DNA from 3 places in the Streptomyces sp. NPDC002324 genome. Region 2 is predicted to be linked to each of the others. Evidence: riboswitches for the same ligand, from Rfam matches in the RefSeq annotation. Region 2 holds a riboswitch; each other region holds the start of a gene.
What was found. Region 2 has a riboswitch for cobalamin ahead of ACWCRJ_RS27900 (cobalamin biosynthesis protein). Riboswitches for the same ligand answer to the same signal wherever they lie in the genome.
Positions count from the first base shown of each region.

Region 1: linked by a shared signal. The riboswitch ahead of ACWCRJ_RS26805 (ABC transporter substrate-binding protein) and the one ahead of ACWCRJ_RS27900 (cobalamin biosynthesis protein) in region 2 are both predicted to bind cobalamin.
Region 3: linked by a shared signal. The riboswitch ahead of ACWCRJ_RS17845 (ribonucleoside-diphosphate reductase subunit alpha) and the one ahead of ACWCRJ_RS27900 (cobalamin biosynthesis protein) in region 2 are both predicted to bind cobalamin.

Region 1 covers NZ_JBSFCF010000022.1:149,387-155,061, forward strand. Annotated here, with positions in the region: gene ACWCRJ_RS26795 (ABC transporter ATP-binding protein) at 1-257, opposite strand, end outside; gene ACWCRJ_RS26800 (FecCD family ABC transporter permease) at 254-1,267, opposite strand; gene ACWCRJ_RS26805 (ABC transporter substrate-binding protein) at 1,264-2,304, opposite strand; cobalamin riboswitch at 2,366-2,542, opposite strand; gene ACWCRJ_RS26810 (superoxide dismutase) at 3,004-3,645, opposite strand; gene ACWCRJ_RS26815 (HoxN/HupN/NixA family nickel/cobalt transporter) at 3,937-5,094, opposite strand; gene ACWCRJ_RS26820 (winged helix-turn-helix transcriptional regulator) at 5,519-5,675, opposite strand, start outside.
Region 2 covers NZ_JBSFCF010000024.1:60,714-66,388, forward strand. Annotated here, with positions in the region: gene ACWCRJ_RS27875 (alpha/beta hydrolase) at 1-422, opposite strand, end outside; gene ACWCRJ_RS27880 (class II aldolase/adducin family protein) at 574-1,314, opposite strand; gene ACWCRJ_RS27885 (anion permease) at 1,586-2,836, shown strand; gene ACWCRJ_RS27890 (hypothetical protein) at 2,868-3,089, shown strand; gene ACWCRJ_RS27895 (hypothetical protein) at 3,203-3,448, opposite strand; cobalamin riboswitch at 3,784-3,937, shown strand; gene ACWCRJ_RS27900 (cobalamin biosynthesis protein) at 4,045-5,016, shown strand; gene ACWCRJ_RS27905 (cobyric acid synthase) at 5,013-5,675, shown strand, end outside.
Region 3 covers NZ_JBSFCF010000011.1:240,027-245,701, reverse strand. Annotated here, with positions in the region: gene ACWCRJ_RS17850 (ribonucleotide-diphosphate reductase subunit beta) at 1-1,004, opposite strand, end outside; gene ACWCRJ_RS17845 (ribonucleoside-diphosphate reductase subunit alpha) at 1,004-3,427, opposite strand; cobalamin riboswitch at 3,551-3,686, opposite strand; gene ACWCRJ_RS17840 (GNAT family N-acetyltransferase) at 3,750-4,256, opposite strand; gene ACWCRJ_RS17835 (nucleoside hydrolase) at 4,388-5,377, opposite strand; gene mctP (monocarboxylate uptake permease MctP) at 5,657-5,675, opposite strand, start outside.

The sequences.
Region 1 (5,675 bases), on a different contig from region 2:
GCGTGTTGTTCGACGGTGGCGACGCGGCGGGCGATGGCACGGCGGCGGACCTCGGTGAGCGGACGCCCGTCCAGGGTGACGACTCCGCCGGTCGGCGCGAGAACCCCGGCCAGCAGCCTGAGCAGCGTCGACTTTCCCGAACCGTTGGGGCCGAGCAGACCGACGGTCTCACCGGGGCGGAGGGCGAGGGTGACGCCGTCGACGACGACCTTGTCGCCGATGCGCCGCACGACCCGGTTCGCGTGCAGGCTGGTCATGTCCTTCTCCGTCCGCGACAGAGCACGGCCACGAACGCCGGTACCCCGATGAGGGACGTCAGTACGCCCACCGGGACCTCCTGGGGGTCGAGGACGGTGCGGGCGAGGGTGTCCACCCACACCAGGAAGACGGCTCCGGTCAGCGCCGTGACCGGCAGCAGACGGGCATGGCCGGCCCCGGTGAGAGCGCGGGTGGCATGGGGCAGGACCAGGCCGACGAACCCGATCGCTCCGGCGCAGCTGACCAGTGCGGCGGTGAGCAGCGCGGTGGCGCAGAGCAGGATCAGCCGGGTACGGGCCACGTGGACGCCCAGCGATGCCGCGGCCTCCTCACCGAACGCGAACGCGTCCAGGGTGCGGGCGTACGCGAGGCAGACCAGCAGGACCACGGCCAGGACGACCGCGCAGAGCACCACCTGGCCCCAGTCGGCGCCGGTGAGCGAACCGAGCAGCCAGAAGAGCACGCCACGGGTGGTCTCGGCGTCGGCGGAGGTCAGGACGATGAACGAGGTCAGGGCGGAGAAGAGTTGCATGACGGCGACCCCGGACAGGACGACGCGGTCGGTGCTGCCGCCGAGGGTGTGGCTGAGCAGCAACACCAGGGCGAAGGAGAGCAGCGCGCCGAGGAACGCCCCCGCCGACAGGGACACCACTCCCCCGCCCACGCCCAGGACGACGACGGCGACCGCTCCGGTGGAGGAGCCGGAGGAGACGCCGAGGACGAACGGGTCGGCGAGAGGGTTGCGCAGCAGGGACTGCATGACCGCCCCGCAGACCGCGAGTCCGGCCCCGCACACCGCGGCGAGCAGGGTGCGGGGCATGCGCAGGTTCCACACGATGCCGTCCCGCAGCGGCGCCAAGGTGCCTTCGCCGAGGCCGAGATGGGCGGCAACGGAGGCCCAGACGTCACCGGCCGAGATGTCGGCGGGGCCGATCGTCACCGCGACGGCGACCGACGCGAGCAGCGCGGCGCAGCCGCCGCCGGTCAACAGCAGTGCGCGCGGGCTCACTTGACGAGCCCGAAGTCGCGCAGGCCGGCGGCGACCTTCTCGATCCCTTCGACGGTGCGGATGGAGGGGTTCATCGCCTGCCCGCTGAGCAGGACGTACCGCTTCTTCTTGACGGCGGTCAGGTGACGAGTGGCGGGGTTGGTCTCCAGGAAGCGGATCTTGGCCTGGGCGGTCTCGGCGGTCTGCTGCCTGCGGGTGAGGTCGCCGATCACGATGACGTCGGGGTCACGGTCGGCAACGGTCTCCCAGCCGATCTGGGGCCACTCGTCATGGGTGTCGGCGAAGGCGTTCTTCGCGCCGACGGCCCGGGTGATGGCGCCGGGTGCACCGCAGCAGCCGGCGAGGTAGGGCGACTGCGAGTTGGCGAACCAGTACATGAGCGAGACGCCGGAGGCGTCCAGCCCTTCGGTCGCCTTGCGCACCCGCTCCTTCGACTCGGCGACGAGCTTGTCGCCGCGGGCGTCGACGTCGAACGCGTGGGCCAGGTCGTGAATCTCGCCGTAGACGGCGTCCAGGGTGAGGGGCTTGCTGCGCGATCCGTCGCCACCGCTGTCGTTGTCCTTGCCGGCCGAGCAGTCGGAGGGCGAGACGTACGTGGGCACGCCCAGTTTCTCGAACTGATCGCGGGTGGCGACGCCGCCCTTGCCGAGGGTGGAGACGAACGAGGCGGTGACGAAGTCGGGTTCGGCGTCCAGGACCTTCTCGAAGGAGGGCGCGTTGTCGGCGAGCCGGGGCACGGACGCGTTGGCCTTGTCCAGGCCCTTCATGACCGGGTCGGTCCAGGTGGCGGTGCCTGCCACGCGGTCGGCGAGGCCGAGGGAGAGCAGGATCTCCGTGGTGCCCTGATTGAGCGAGACGGCCCTCTGCGGAGCCGACTTCAGGGTGACCTTCCGGCCGCAGTTGTCGATGGTGCGCGGGTAGTCCGCGCCGACGGACGGCTTGGTGTCCTCGGTGCCGCCTGTGGAACCGCCGCAGGCGGTGAGCAGTAGCGCGGGAGCAAGGAGGAAGGCAGCGGGACGGAGGGCGGTGCGGAGCACGGGCGTACCTCGGTGGTCGGGGCTCGTTCGCGGAGCCTGGCCTACGGACGTCCCTCCGCACACGGGTGCGGAGGTGCCAGCAGGTCTTCGGACTCGGGTTCGTCCGGACGGGGCGCCTTCCCGGTCTCCCAGTGGCATGCGTGCCCCACCCGTCCCCCTCACCGCTGCGCGTCAGTTCCGGATTCGCACCGGATTCCCTGGCCTCGGATGTGGCTCGACTGGCTCCCCGAGGCTATCAAGATCGCCGCGTCGTCGGGTCGTGCGATCGGTCACGGGACTTGGGACACGGCACACGGCACACGGCACACGGCACACGGCACACGGCACACGGCACACGGCACACGGCACACGAGACACGGGACGGAGGTGCTCGCGTTCCGGTGCAGCACGCCGTCGTCGGTAAGGCGATCCGCAGCGCACGGCACAGGGTTGCTGTTGCTGCGGCGCGTCGGGGGCCCGCTCGCATCCGCAGGTCGGCCGTGAACTCGCCGCCCACGGATACGTCCGCGAAGCCGGCCCGCCCCGGGGCCTGCAGAGCAGGGCCGGACCCCGGACGGCGCGTTGAGCGGATGGAGAAAGGCCCTCGCAAGTCACGTCCTTGCGAGGGCCCTTCGCCTTGCCGCCTGCCCGGTGAAGGTTGAGAAGACGATCACGAGCAGGACGTCGGTGCGGACGCCGTCACGGTCACGGCGTCAGCGCTCAGGGGGTGAGCAGCAGGCTGTCGCCGCGCTCCTTGGCGGCGGCGTAGCGCCTGGCCACGTCCTGCCAGTTGACGACGGCCCACATGGCGTCGATGAAGTCGACCTTCTGGTTCTTGTACTGCAGGTAGAAGGCGTGCTCCCAGGCGTCGAAGACGAGGATCGGGGTGGAGCCCTGGCCGACGTTGCCCTGGTGGTCGTAGACCTGCTCCACGATCAGGCGACCGCTCAGCGGCTCGTACGCCAGTACGCCCCAGCCGGAGCCCTGGGTGGTCGCGGACGCCTTGGTCAGCTGGGCCTTGAAGCCCGCGAACGAGCCGAAGGACCCGGTGATGGCGTCGGCCAACTCGCCCACGCCGTCCGCGGCCAGGGGCTCGCCACCGCCGTCGCCGGTCATGTTGTGCCAGTAGATGGAGTGCAGGATGTGCCCGGAGAGGTGGAAGGCCAGGTTCTTCTCCAGGCCGTTGATCGAGCCCCACTGCTCCTTGTCCCGCGCCTCCGCCAGCTGCTCCAAGGTGTCGTTCGCGCCCTTGACGTACGCCGCGTGGTGCTTGTCGTGGTGCAGCTCGACGATCTGCGGGTTGATGACCGGTTCGAGTGCCGCGTAGTCGTAGGGAAGCTCCGGGAGCGTGTAAACCGCCATGTCCAACGTCCTCCGACACGTAATTGCCACTTGTGTGCAGGTGCACGCTAACAGCATTTACGACTGATTGCCGATCAGGCATAGGTCCTAGGACCACAGTTGCGTGGCGGACCCGGAGGACGTCTCGCTGTCATGTCGCTTTCACTGCCGACGGGGCATGACACGAGCGGCCAGCGGCCGGAATGCCGGGCTACGGCCGGACTCCACCCGATCGCCGCTGGTGTACGGCCGGTGCGCGGGCTGCGCCGACTGGAGCGGTGGGAAGCCGTCCGCCGCGAGCCCCGAAGGCTCCTACTCCGCGGAGGTGGGTGTGCGACTCAGCCCTGAGGTCCACTTCTCCTCGATCCTGCCGACCTTCCACACCAGCAGGGCGATCACCCAGGTCGCGAAGAACAGCCCGACGACGACATATCCGATGATGTTGAGGTCCAGGCCGGAGACCCGGTCCCAGAACGGGCCGTGCAGCCCCGCCTCCTGCGCGAGCAGGCCCAGCAGTTCGACCGTGCCGATGAGGAGGGCGACGGCGACGGACAGGCCGGTGATGGTGAGGTTGTAGTAGACCTTGCGGACCGGCCTGGAAGAGGCCCAGCCGTAGGCGAAGTTCATGAAGGTGCCGTCGATCGTGTCCAGCAGTGACATGCCGGCCGCGAACAGGATCGGCAGACACAGGATCGCGTACCAGGGCAGGCCGGAAGCAGCCCCCGACCCGGCCAGCACCAGCAGGGCGATCTCCGTGGCCGTGTCGAAGCCGAGGCCGAACAGGGCACCGAGCGGGTACATCTGCCAGGGCCTGGTGATCGACTTCATCACGCGGCCCAGGAGGCGGTTCATGAAGCCCCGGTTGTTCAGCTGCTCCTCCAGCGCGGCCTCGTCGAAGTGGCCGGAGCGCATCTGCCGGAAGACCTTCCAGATCCCGGCCATGATCACCAGGTTGATGACCGCGATGACGTAGAGGAAGGCCCCGGAGACCGTCGTCCCGATCCACCCGGTGACGCCGTGCAGGGTGGAGTCGTCGCTCTCGACCGGTCCGGACAGGGCCTTGACGCCGAGAGAGAGCAGGAAGGCGAGGGCGAAGACGATGGTGGAGTGTCCGAGGGAGAACCAGAACCCGACGGACAGGGGGCGCTGCCCGTCGTTCATCAGCTTGCGGGTGGTGTTGTCGATGGCCGCGATGTGGTCGGCGTCGAAGGCGTGCCGCATGCCGAGCGTGTAGGCGGTGACACCGATACCGATACCGAACGTCTTGGTGCCCAGGCTGTAGTGGTGCGGGGCGACGACGGCGACCAGCGTGAACCAGCCGATGACGTGCAGGGCCAGGATGAACGCCGCCATCCCGCCCAGGCTTGCCCACTCCTTGCGGGTCATCGACGCACGGAGGCGGTGCCACGAGTGTCCGTGCCCACCGACTGGGGCGTCCGGACGGGCGGAGGAATCGGGAGCGGTCGGCATGGGGGCGTGAGCCTCACTCTCGGCGCGGCGAACACGCGCGGTGAGCGGCTGTTTTCAGCCGCTTCCCCAGACTTCTGCACATAAGTCGCAGGAACAAGATGGATGCGGCAAAGCCCCCGTCAGGATTGCGTCAGCTCTCGGGAACATGCCGTTACCAGGCGACGGCACCGCCCCAGTCGCGCCCGACGAGGTCGAAGCGGTTCCGGGCGAGCGCGTCCGCGATCGTCAGTACGACCCCGACCAATTCACTCACCCCCGTAGGCGTTGGCATACATCGGGCGCACGCCGGGCGAAAAGCCACAAGCCACGGGCATCGGGGGCGACCGCACGAAAGCCCTGGTCGGCGAGCGCGCTCACCTGCTCGCTCGTCGGCCTAGTCCGGGACCAGGGCCGAGGGGCGGAGGGGGTCGGGCCGGTTCCGGCGTCAGGAGCCGGTGGCTGCGGCTCGGTCGCGGTTGAACCGGATCTCGTCGTGGTGATCGGCGGCCCAGCCGATCAGCGACGTGACGATCTCATGGAGGCCACGCCCGAGTGGGGTGAGGGTGTACTCGACACGCGGCGGCACCTCGGCGTATGCGGTG
Region 2 (5,675 bases):
TCGCCGGGGATCTCGACGTCGTCGTGGTCGAGGCCGAGCGCGGTGCGCGGGTCGCCGATGTGGAGGTCCGGGGTGAGCCACACCTTGTCGCCGGGCTCCAAGGTGCCCTGGCTGACACGCTCCAGGCGGCGGACGACCGCGTCGGGGGCGTGCGGGGCGCCGTTCAGCACGCCGCCGACGACCGCGTGGGAGCCGTTGCCGGTGAGGCCGTAGGTGCCGGGGCGCTGGGAGGCGAAGGCCCGGGTCAGCGCGATGCGGCCGGCCGCGGTGGCGTGCACGGTCAGCCGGGGTTCCGTGGGCAGCGGTTCGCCCGGCGGCGCCTTCAGCGCGACGTCACTGGCCAGCCGGCCCGCGGCGACACTGGCCGCGCCGACGGCGAACGCGACCCCGAGGGCCGAAGCTGCCGCTCTCACTCCACGCACGGCTCCAGTGTCCCGGCGGACCGTGCCGGGGGCCAGTGGGCGTGCGTCGGGGGGTGACCATGTGCGTGTCGCGGTGTGCGGGCGCCCGGCCGAGTGGCGGGTGTACGCATCCTGAGGGTGCCCCGGAGGCTCGCCGCCGTCGGTCCGGAGGCTAGCCCGGCTGGCCGTATCCCCTGAGGCGCTCGCCCGTCTCGTTCAGCTGTTCGCGGGTGAGCAGGTGCGGGGTGAGGTGCGGGACGGTGGAGGCCTTCAGCCAGACCTGGCACATCCATTCCAGCTGGGCCGTGCGGTCGTAGGCCTCGTCGAGGGTGCCGCCGCAGGTGATCGTGCCGTGGTTCTGGAGCAGGCAGGCCGTGCGGCCCGTCAGGGCCCGGAGCATGTTCTCGGCCAACTCCGGGGTGCCGTAGGTCGCGTAGGGGGCGACCCGGACGGGTCCGCCGAGGGCGGCGGACATGTAGTGGATCAGCGGCAGCTCGTCCACGAGGGTGGAGACGGCCGTCGCGTGCACGGCGTGGGTGTGGACGACGGCACGGGCGTCGGTCGTGGTGTGGATCGCCAGGTGCATGGGGAGTTCGCTGGTCGGGCGGAGCGTGCCGAGGACCTGCCGGCCGGAGAGGTCGACGCCCGTGACGTCGTCCGGGGTCAGGCGGTCGTACGGCACTCCCGTCGGTGTGACCAGGACGGTGTCCCCCACGCGCACGGACACGTTGCCGGAGGTGCCGACGACCAGACCGTCGGCCACGGTCCGCCGGGCGGTGGCGACGAGTCCGCCCCACGCGCGCGCCACCTCGTCCGGCACACCGCGCCGCCCTCCGTCCCGCACATCCCGCGGATGCCCGCCCACCTCGTCCACGCCTCGCTCGTCCCGGACGTCGCGCCGCTGCTCAGCCATGCCGTGATCCTGCCAGGCACCTCACACAAAGGACGGACGGGCGGCCGGAGGCGGGGCGCGGGAGGCGGGACGAGAGGCGGCCGGACCACGGTATTCCGCCTGCGTTCGAACGTCGGGCCGCCGTCCCGTCGGGCCGGGCCCCGCCGCACGCGCACAAGCGGAAGGGCGGCACCTCATTCACTACACCCACACGCCCGCCCCAGTTCACCTTCCGTTCATCCAGGTTGCCTACGGTCCTCATGCCACTGACGTCCGAAAGAAGCTCAGGTAAATGGAAAACTTCTCGCTGATCCTCGCGATCGTGGTCGTCACCGCGCTTGCGTTCGATTTTACGAACGGTTTCCACGACACCGCCAACGCGATGGCCACCACCATCTCGACAGGCGCCATGAAGCCCAAGGTCGCGGTGGCCATGTCCGCCGTGCTCAACCTTGTCGGCGCGTTCCTTTCCATCGAGGTCGCCAACACCATCTCCAAGGGGCTCGTCGACGAGTCCGGCATACAGCCAGAGGTCATCTTCGCGGCGCTCGTCGGCGCCATCCTCTGGAACCTGTTGACCTGGCTGGTCGGACTCCCCTCCAGCTCCTCGCACGCCCTGATGGGCGGCCTCATCGGCGCCACCATCGCCTCGGTCGGCGTGGGCGCGGTGCACGGGGACGTGCTCGTCACCAAGGTGCTGATCCCGGCCGTCGCCGCCCCGCTGGTCGCCGGTCTCGCGGCGATGCTCGCCACCCGGCTGACGTACAAGCTCGGCGCGCACACCAACGAGAAGGCCTCCGGCAAGGGTTACCGCGCCGGCCAGATCGCCTCCGCCGGCCTGGTCTCGCTGGCCCACGGCACGAACGACGCCCAGAAGACGATGGGCATCATCACGCTGGCCCTGGTGGCCGGCGGCACCCTGGCGCCCGACTCGGACCCGCCGGTGTGGGTCATCGTCTCCGCCGGTACGGCCATCGCGCTCGGCACCTACCTGGGCGGCTGGCGCATCATCCGCACGATGGGCAAGGGCCTGACCGACCTCCAGCCGCAGCAGGGCTTCGCCGCCCAGACCAGCGCGGCCACGGTCATCCTGGCCTCCTCGCACCTCGGCTTCTCGCTCTCCACCACGCACTCGGTCTCCGGTGCGGTGATGGGCGCGGGCCTCGGCCGCAAGGGCGGGGTGGTCCGCTGGTCCACCGCGACCCGGATGTTCGTCGCCTGGGGCCTGACCCTGCCGGCCGCCGCGCTGGTCGCCGCGCTGGCCGAGTGGGTGACGTCCTTCGGCACCTGGGGCACGGCCGTCGTCGCGGTCTTCCTCGTCGCCTCCAGCGCCGCGATCTGGCTGGTCTCCCGCCGCGAGGTGGTCGACCACACCAACGTGAACGACACCGAGGAGCCGCCCGGGGTGGTGACGACGGCGATCGCCGCCGTGACCCCGCCGCCGGTCGGCACCGTGGCCGAGGACCTCACGGCGACCATCCCGGCCCCCGCCGCCGAGACCACGGCACCGGCGAGCACGTCCGCGCCGACGCACGCCGTCTGAGCCCCACGACTCCCTGAGGAAGATCACCACCATGCACATCGACTGGGCAGCTCTCGGCTCCGTCTTCGGAGTCAGCCTCGTGGTCACCGTGGCCCTCGTCGGCCTGTTCACCCTCGGCATCGTCGGCCTCTCCAAGCGGGAGGAGGCGTCGACCCGGGGCGACTCGGTGGCGGCGGCGACCACGGGAGCGTACGTGTGCTTCGCGCTGTGCGCGGGGGCAGTGGCGTACGGAATCTCCCTGATCATGACCTGAGACCGGACATGATCATGACCTGAGACCGGACCTCCCCGGTCTCTCGACAGCTCGACCGGCGACCCCCGACGGCGTACCGCGCCCTCGGGGGTCGCCCGCGTCCCGGGCCGGCGTCAGCGACGCTCCGGCCCGCGGGGCGGGGGCACGACCGGAGCACGGTTCAGGCCCCGGAGCCGCCCCGTGCCCGGGGTGAGACCCGACCACAGGCCCGCGCCGGCGGCGACGAGAACCGTCACCAGCGTCCAGACCGGACCGCGCACCTCACCCGCCGGGACGAGGAGCGCCGCCAGCGCGCCCGCGCCGACGGCCAGCACCCCCATGACCGAACAGAAGAGTGCCCAGGGCGCGGCCTCCGCCACCCACGTTCCGCGCGCGCTCCCGTACCTCGTGCCCGACGAGACCGTCCCGCTCGGCCGATCTTCCACGTGCGCACCTCCCGTCCCCCGGGCGACCCGTCGCGAGGCGCCCGTTCCGGGTCCAACAAGTCCAGCCAGAAAAGCACACCACGCCGTGTGGCGGAAGATGTACACAGAGTTCCGGATGCGGCTCGGACGTCGTACCGCCGTTCCTCGGGGTGTGCCCGGCCGGGCCGTCCGGCGGGAGCGCGGAAAGAGCCGATTCGGGCGTCTGACGGGATTTCGGCGATGTGGGGCTGAGCACACCGTTGCGCCGCAGGTCAACAGCAAGTTGACGGGTCTTCCGGGGGCGTGGTGGACTGCCGGGGCCATGTACGACGGTTGAAGAGGAAGCCGGTGCGAGTCCGGCGCGGTCCCGCCACTGTCACCGGGGAAGCATCTCGAAGCGTCTCCCCGGGAGCCAGGAACTCTCGCCGTCGGTCTCGTCGAACCAGGGCGTGGACACCCTGAGTGAGGACCTATCGCCATGTGCGCCCTGTGCGGCTTCCCTTCGGGGCCCAGCGTCCGGACCCTGCCCGACCCCGTGATCGGCTGAACCGGTGCGTGCCGATCGCGTCTTCGCGTACGGTGCCGCCGTCGGGCTCCTCGGCGATCTGCTGTTCGGCGATCCGCGCCGGGGGCATCCGGTCGCCGCGTTCGGGCGGGCCGCCGGTGCGGCGGAGCGGGTGCTGTGGCGGGACCACCGGGGATGGGGCGCGCTGCACACCGCGGTGTGCGCCGGCGGCGCCGTCGCTCTGGGGGCCGCCGCCTCGGCCGCCGTACGGCCGTCACGGATCGCGTCCGTCGGACTGACCGCCGCCGCCACCTGGGCCGTCGTCGGGGGGACCTCGCTCGGACGGGAGGCGCGAACGATCGCGCGGTTCCTCGACGCGGGCGATGTCGAGGGCGCGCGGGGCCGGTTGCCCCATCTGTGCGGACGGGATCCGCAGGCGCTCGACCCGGACGGGATCGCGCGGGCGGTCGTGGAGTCCGTCGCCGAGAACACGTCCGACGCGGTGGTGGGGGCGCTCGTGTGGGGGGCCGTCGGCGGAGTGCCCGGACTCGTGGGGTTCCGGGCCGTCAACACCTTGGACGCCATGGTCGGGCATCGGTCGCGGCGGTACCGGCGCTACGGGTGGGCCTCCGCGCGGCTGGACGACGTGGCGGGGTGGCCGGGGGCCCGGCTGACCGCCCTGCTGGCCACCGCCGCCGGCGGGGATCCCCGGGGGGCGGTGCGGGCCTGGCGGGCGGACGCGGGCAGGCATCCGAGTCCCAACGCGGGGCCCGTGGAGGCGTCGTTCGCGGGGGCGCTCGGAGTGCGGTTGGGGGGCACGTTGTCGTACGGGGGGCGGGTCGAGCACCGGCCCGTGCTCAATGGGGAGGGACGGGCCGTCGGCGTCGGGGACATCGAACGGGCCGTCCGGCTGTCCCGCAGGGTGAGTTGGCTCGCCCTCGGTGTCAGCGCGGGTGCGGCGATGGTGCGGGGGCGGGTCGCGGGGCGGCCGGCACGGCGGTCGAGGAGTCAGGGATGAGTGGCGGGTTGCTGGTCGCCGGAACCACCTCCGATGCCGGGAAGAGCGTGGTGACCGCCGGGATCTGCCGGTGGCTCGTGCGGCAGGGGGTGAAGGTCGCGCCCTTCAAGGCGCAGAACATGTCGCTCAACTCCTTCGTGACGAAGGAGGGCGCCGAGATCGGACGGGCCCAGGCCATGCAGGCCCAGGCCTGCCGGGTGGAGCCGACCGCGCTCATGAACCCCGTCCTGCTGAAGCCCGGTGGTGAAAGCAGCAGTCAGGTGGTGCTGCTCGGCAAGCCCGTGGGGGAGATGAGTGCGCGCGGGTACCACGGCGGGCGGCAACAGCGGCTGCTCGGGACCGTGCTGGACTGTCTCGCCGAGTTGCGGGGCACGTATGACGCGGTGATCTGTGAGGGGGCCGGTTCCCCCGCCGAGATCAATCTCCGGCGGACCGACATCGTCAACATGGGGATCGCCCGGAACGCCGGGCTCCCCGTGCTCGTCGTCGGCGACATCGACCGCGGTGGGGTCTTCGCGTCCTTCTTCGGGACCGTGGCGCTGCTCTCGCCCGAGGACCAGGCACTCGTCGCCGGGTTTCTCGTCAACAAGTTCCGGGGCGACGTCTCCCTGCTGGAGCCGGGGCTCGACATGCTGCACGGGCTCACCGGCCGGCGGACG
Region 3 (5,675 bases), on a different contig from region 2:
TCCTCGTCCAGGTCGACGGTGCCCTCCACCGCCACCTGGTAGGCCGAGGGACGCCGCTCGAAGAAGTTGGTCAGCTCCTGGACACCCTGTAGCTCCATGAAGGAGAACGGGTTCTCCGAGCCGTAGACCGGCGCGAAACCGAGGCGCGTGAGCCGCTGGTCGGCGACGCACTCCAGGTACTGCCGCATCGACTCGGTGTTCATGCCCGGCAGGCCGTCACCGCACAGGTCGCGCCCGAACTGCAGCTCGGCCTCGACGGCCTCCTTGAGCATGTCGGTGACCTGTTGCTGGAGCAGATCGTCGAAGAGCTCCGGCTCCTCCTTGCGGACGGTGTCCACCACCTCGAAGGCGAAGGACATGTGCATCGTCTCGTCGCGGAACACCCAGTTGGTGCCCGTCGCCAGACCGTGCAGCAGCCCCCGGCTGCGGAACCAGTAGACGTACGCGAAGGCGCCGTAGAAGAACAGGCCCTCGATGCAGGCGGCGAAGCAGATCAGGTTGAGCAGGAAGCGGCGGCGGTCGGCCTTGGACTCCAGGCGGTCCAGCTTCTCCACCGAGTCCATCCACTTGAAGCAGAACTCCGCCTTCTCCCGGATGGACGGGATGTTCTCCACCGCCGCGAAAGCCGCCGCCCGGTCCGCCGGGTCGGGCAGGTAGGTGTCCAGCAGGGTCAGATAGAACTGGACGTGCACGGCCTCCTCGAAGAGCTGGCGGCTCAGATAGAGCCGCGCCTCGGGGGAGTTGATGTGCTTGTAGAGGGTCAGCACGAGGTTGTTCGCCACGATCGAGTCGCCCGTCGCGAAGAACGCGACCAGGCGGCCGATCATGTGCTGCTCGCCCTCGGACAGCTTCGCGAGGTCCGCGACGTCCGAGTGGAGGTCGACCTCCTCGACGGTCCACGTGTTCTTGATCGCGTCCCGGTAGCGCTCGTAGAAGTCCGGGTAGCGCATGGGGCGGAGAGTCAGCTCGAAGCCGGGGTCGAGCAGGTTCTGGTTGCTGGGCATCACTGGCAGGCCTCGCAGGACTCGGGGTTCTCAAGGGAGCAGGCGACGGCCTCTTCGGAGGTGGCCTGCTGGAGGGGGATGGTCGTCTCGGGCTGCCGGGCCTGGGCCTGCGCCGCACGGGCGATCCGGGTCGCCGGGCGCGAGCGCAGGTAGTACGTGGTCTTCAGACCCGACTTCCAGGCGTACGCGTACATCGAGGAGAGCTTGCCGATGGTCGGCGTCTCCAGGAACAGGTTCAGCGACTGCGACTGGTCGAGATACGGGGTGCGGGCGGCGGCCATGTCGATCAGGCCGCGTTGCGGGATCTCCCAGGCCGTGCGGTACAGCGCCCTGACGTCGGCCGGGATCCAGGCGAAGTCCTGCACCGAGCCGCCCGACTCGCGCAGGGCCTCCCGGGTACGCGCGTCCCAGACGCCCAGTTCCTTCAGGTCCTTCACCAGATACGAGTTGACCTGGAGGAACTCACCGGACAGCGTCTCGCGCTTGAACAGGTTGGACACCTGCGGCTCGATGCACTCGTACACACCGGCGATCGAGGCGATGGTGGCCGTCGGCGCGATGGCGAGGAGCAGCGAGTTGCGCATGCCCGTCGTCGCGACGCGCTCGCGCAGGGCCGCCCAGCGCTCCGGCCAGGCCGGCTCGACGTCGTAGTGGTCGGGGTGCAGCACACCACGGGCCGTGCGGGTCTTCTCCCAGGCCGGCAGCGGGCCGTTGCGCTCGGCGAGGTCGGCGGAGGCCTCGTACGCGGCGAGCATGATCCGTTCGGCGATCCGGGTGGACAGCGCCTTCGCCTCGGGGGAGTCGAAGGGCAGGCGCAGCTGGAAGAAGACGTCCTGGAGCCCCATCGCGCCGAGGCCGACCGGGCGCCACCGGGCGTTGGAGCGGCCCGCCTGCTCGGTCGGGTAGAAGTTGATGTCGACGACGCGGTCGAGGAAGGTGACGGCGGTGCGGACGGTCTCGTCCAGCCGCTGCCAGTCCATGTCGCCGGCCGCCCGGTCGACGAACGCGCCCAGGTTCACCGAGCCCAGGTTGCAGACCGCCGTCTCCCCGTCGTCCGTGACCTCCAGGATCTCCGTGCAGAGGTTGGAGGAGTGGACGACGTGGCCCGGCTCGGCCGTCTGGTTGGCCGTGCGGTTGGCCGCGTCCTTGAAGGTCATCCAGCCGTTGCCGGTCTGCGCGAGGGTACGCATCATGCGGCCGTACAGCTCACGGGCGGCGATCGTCTTCCTCGCCAGGCCGTTCGCCTCCGCCTTGCGGTAGGCCGCCTCGAACTCCTCGCCCCACAGGTCGACCAGCTCGGGCACGTCGGCCGGGGAGAACAGCGACCACTGCTCGTCGGCGTTCACCCGGCGCATGAACTCGTCCGGGATCCAGTGCGCCAGGTTCAGGTTGTGCGTACGGCGGGCGTCCTCACCGGTGTTGTCGCGCAGCTCCAGGAACTCCTCGATGTCGGAGTGCCAGGTCTCCAGGTAGACCGCGGCCGCGCCCTTGCGCCGGCCGCCCTGGTTCACGGCGGCGACCGAGGCGTCCAGCGTCTTCAGGAACGGCACGATGCCGTTGGAGTGCCCGTTGGTGCCCCGGATCAGCGAACCGCGCGAGCGGATGCGGGAGTAGGACAGACCGATGCCGCCGGCGTGCTTCGAGAGGCGGGCCACCTGGTGGTAGCGGTCGTAGATGGAGTCCAGCTCGTCCAGCGGGGAGTCGAGGAGATAGCAGGAGGACATCTGGGGGTGGCGGGTGCCGGAGTTGAACAGTGTGGGGGAGGAGGGGAGGTAGTCGAGGCGGCTCATGAGGCCGTAGAGCGCGGCGACCTCGTCCACGGCCCGCGTGGTGTCGTCCTCGGCCAGCCCGCTCGCCACCCGCAGCATGAAGTGCTGGGGCGTCTCGACGACCTTGCGGGTGAGGGGGTGCCGGAGCAGATAGCGGCTGTGCAGGGTGCGCAGGCCGAAGTAGCCGAAGCGGTCGTCGCCGGCCGGGTCGACCAGGGCGTCGAGGCGCTCGGCGTGTACGCGCGCGAACTCCGCGGTGCGGTCGGCGACGAGGCCCTCCCGGTGGCCCACGGCGATGGACTCGGCGAAGGTGGTGACGCCCTGCGAGGCGGCCTCGTCGCGGATGCCGATGGCCAGCAGCCGCGCGGCGAGCTTCGAGTAGGCGGGGTCCTCGGAGATCAGACCGGCGGCCGCCTCCGTGGCCAGCTCGCGCAGCTCCACGACCATCTCGGCGGAGGCGCCGCGTGAGGACCGGCCGCGCAGCGCGGCGGCGGCGACCCGGCCGGGGTCGGCGTCGGGGAGGTCGACGGTCAGCTCGGTCAGGGTCCGCAGCAACGCGGAACCCGGACTGTCGGTCTCCGTCGCCGGGTCGGCTGAAGCCAGGTCGGCTGAAACCGGGTTGGCTGAAACCGGGTCGGCTGGCGCGATGGTCACGTGGGGCTCTCCCTCGCTCGGCAAGCGGCCTGGCGGAGGGCAGGCGGCAGCTCACGAGCGCACGGGGGCGTCGCGTCCACCGGCCCATTCCACGAGGCCCGGACGTCAGGCACCCGGACCGGACGGCCGGGCGCGCTGTCGACAGGTGTTCGGACTGAACAGGCGTGCGCAAAAGAGCGTGAACGCACGCGAGTACACCGTTGCGGGACAGTTCCGGATTCGCACCGGATTCCCCTGTGGCGACAGCGAGCATGAGCATACATCTAGTGCCGGTGCGCGGTGTCACCCCCACATGTTGTGTCGCATTCGGCTGCGCAGGGTGTCAGAGCGTCAACTCATAGGTGATCAGCGAGATGTCCAGGACGTCGGGGAGGGGGTTCCAGTCGCGCTCCGGTGTGCGGGCGAACCCCAGACGTTCGTAGATGCGATGGGCCGCGTGCATGCTCCTCTGGGTCGACAGCACGACGCGTACACAGCCCTCCACTGCCCGGGCGCGCTCCACACAGGCCCGCACGAGCGCCTCACCGACACCCCGCCCGCGTGCTTCCGGGGAGACCGCGAGCATGCGTATCTCGGCCTCTCCCGCACCGGCGATGTCGGCCATGGGGCCGCCCGCCGGGACGAAGGTCACACCGCCGAGCACCCGGCCGTCCGCCACGGCCATCAGCACCTCGGCCTCGGCGGCCCGCTTCGCCACGTCCCGCAGCTCACCGAGGTACTGGTCGCTCTCCCCGAAGTCCAGCAGTCCGTCGCCGAGGTAGGCCTGTGCGGTGACCTCGCCCAGGGCGGCGTACTCATCCGGGGCCGCGTCCCTGATCGTGATGTCCATGCGTCGCAGTGTGCACGAGGGGCGGCCTAGCGGGTCCGCGGTTGTCCACAGGAGCAGGCGTTAGTCGGATGATCCGGTCCGGTCGGCCGAAGGTTGCTCCGAACCGGCCGGTCCACCGGTGATCGGGCCGGTCAGGCCACCGCCGGCCACCGCGGTAGCGTCGCCACGAAGTCCCTGCTGAAGTCGCGGGTGCCCGGCCCCAGGGCCACGCGGCCGGTGGCGCGGAGGCGGGCGGTCAGGGCGGGGGACTCGGAGTAGTAGACGCGCCGGGCGGTGGCCGGCACGAACACGGTCTGGCCCCGGGTGAGTTCGCTCGCGCATTCGACGACGACGGCGCCCTCGGCGGCCGCCACGAACGCCTCGTCCCCGCACACCCCCACGGCCAGCGGATCGTGCAACGGACAGGTGCCGTCTCCGCCGTGGCGGGTGTAGGCGTCCATGTACGTGCGCATCAGCCGGGCGGCGAGGGCCGTGCCCGGGCCCGCCGCCTCCAGCGCGGCGAGGTCGGCGGGGCGGAACAGCCAGCGGTGCGAGGCGTCCAGGTCGACCATGGTGAACGGGATGCCGGAGGAGAGCACGATCTCGGCCGCGTCGGGGTCGGCCCAGATGTTGAACTCGGCGACCGGGGTGATGTTTCCCGGCACCTGGGCGGCGCCCCCCATGAACACGAATCTGGCGACGCGGTGGGCGAAGTGAGGGTCTTCGAGCAGTGCGACGGCGATGTTCGTGAGGGGGCCGGTGGCGCACACCGTCAGCTCGCCCTCGTACTGGCGGGAGAGGCGGAGCAGGGCCTGTGCGGACGACTCCGTCGGGTGCGGGGCCGTGGAGTCGGGCAGTGTCTCGTTGCCGAGGCCCGCCGGGCCGTGGAAGGCGGATGCCTCTCGGTAGGGGAGGGGGGAGAGGGGGCGGCCCGTGCCTCGGTGCACGGGGATGTCGCCGTCGATGCGGAGGGCTCGGGAGAGGGCTCGGGCGTTGGCGTAGGTCGCTTCGGCGGGGAGGTTGCCGCCTACCGAGGTGTAGGCCTTGAGGTCCCACAGGCCTGTGCCGAGGAGGTACTGCAGGGCTACGGCGTCGTCGATACCGGGGTCGCTGTCCAGGACGATCGGTGCGCGAACGGTCACGTCGTCAGCGTAGCCGGGTGGTGTGCGCCCCCGCCGCCCCTGCCCGTCCCTTCATCAGGGGCGCTGCCCCTTCGACCCCGAGGGGTGAGTTCCACGGGTGCGGGTCGGTGGGGGTTCTCGCGCAGTTCCCCGCGCCCCTGAAGGACCAGGCCCTGCGGGCCCGGGAGCGGGGCCCCTCGGACGGGACGGGTGGGGGAGGGCGAGGAAGGCTCCGCGAATCCACGGCGATGCGGGGGTGGGGCGAAAAGGCAGACCTCCCCGCCCCGCCCCCGCCCCGACCTAGTGGCTCGTCCCCGCC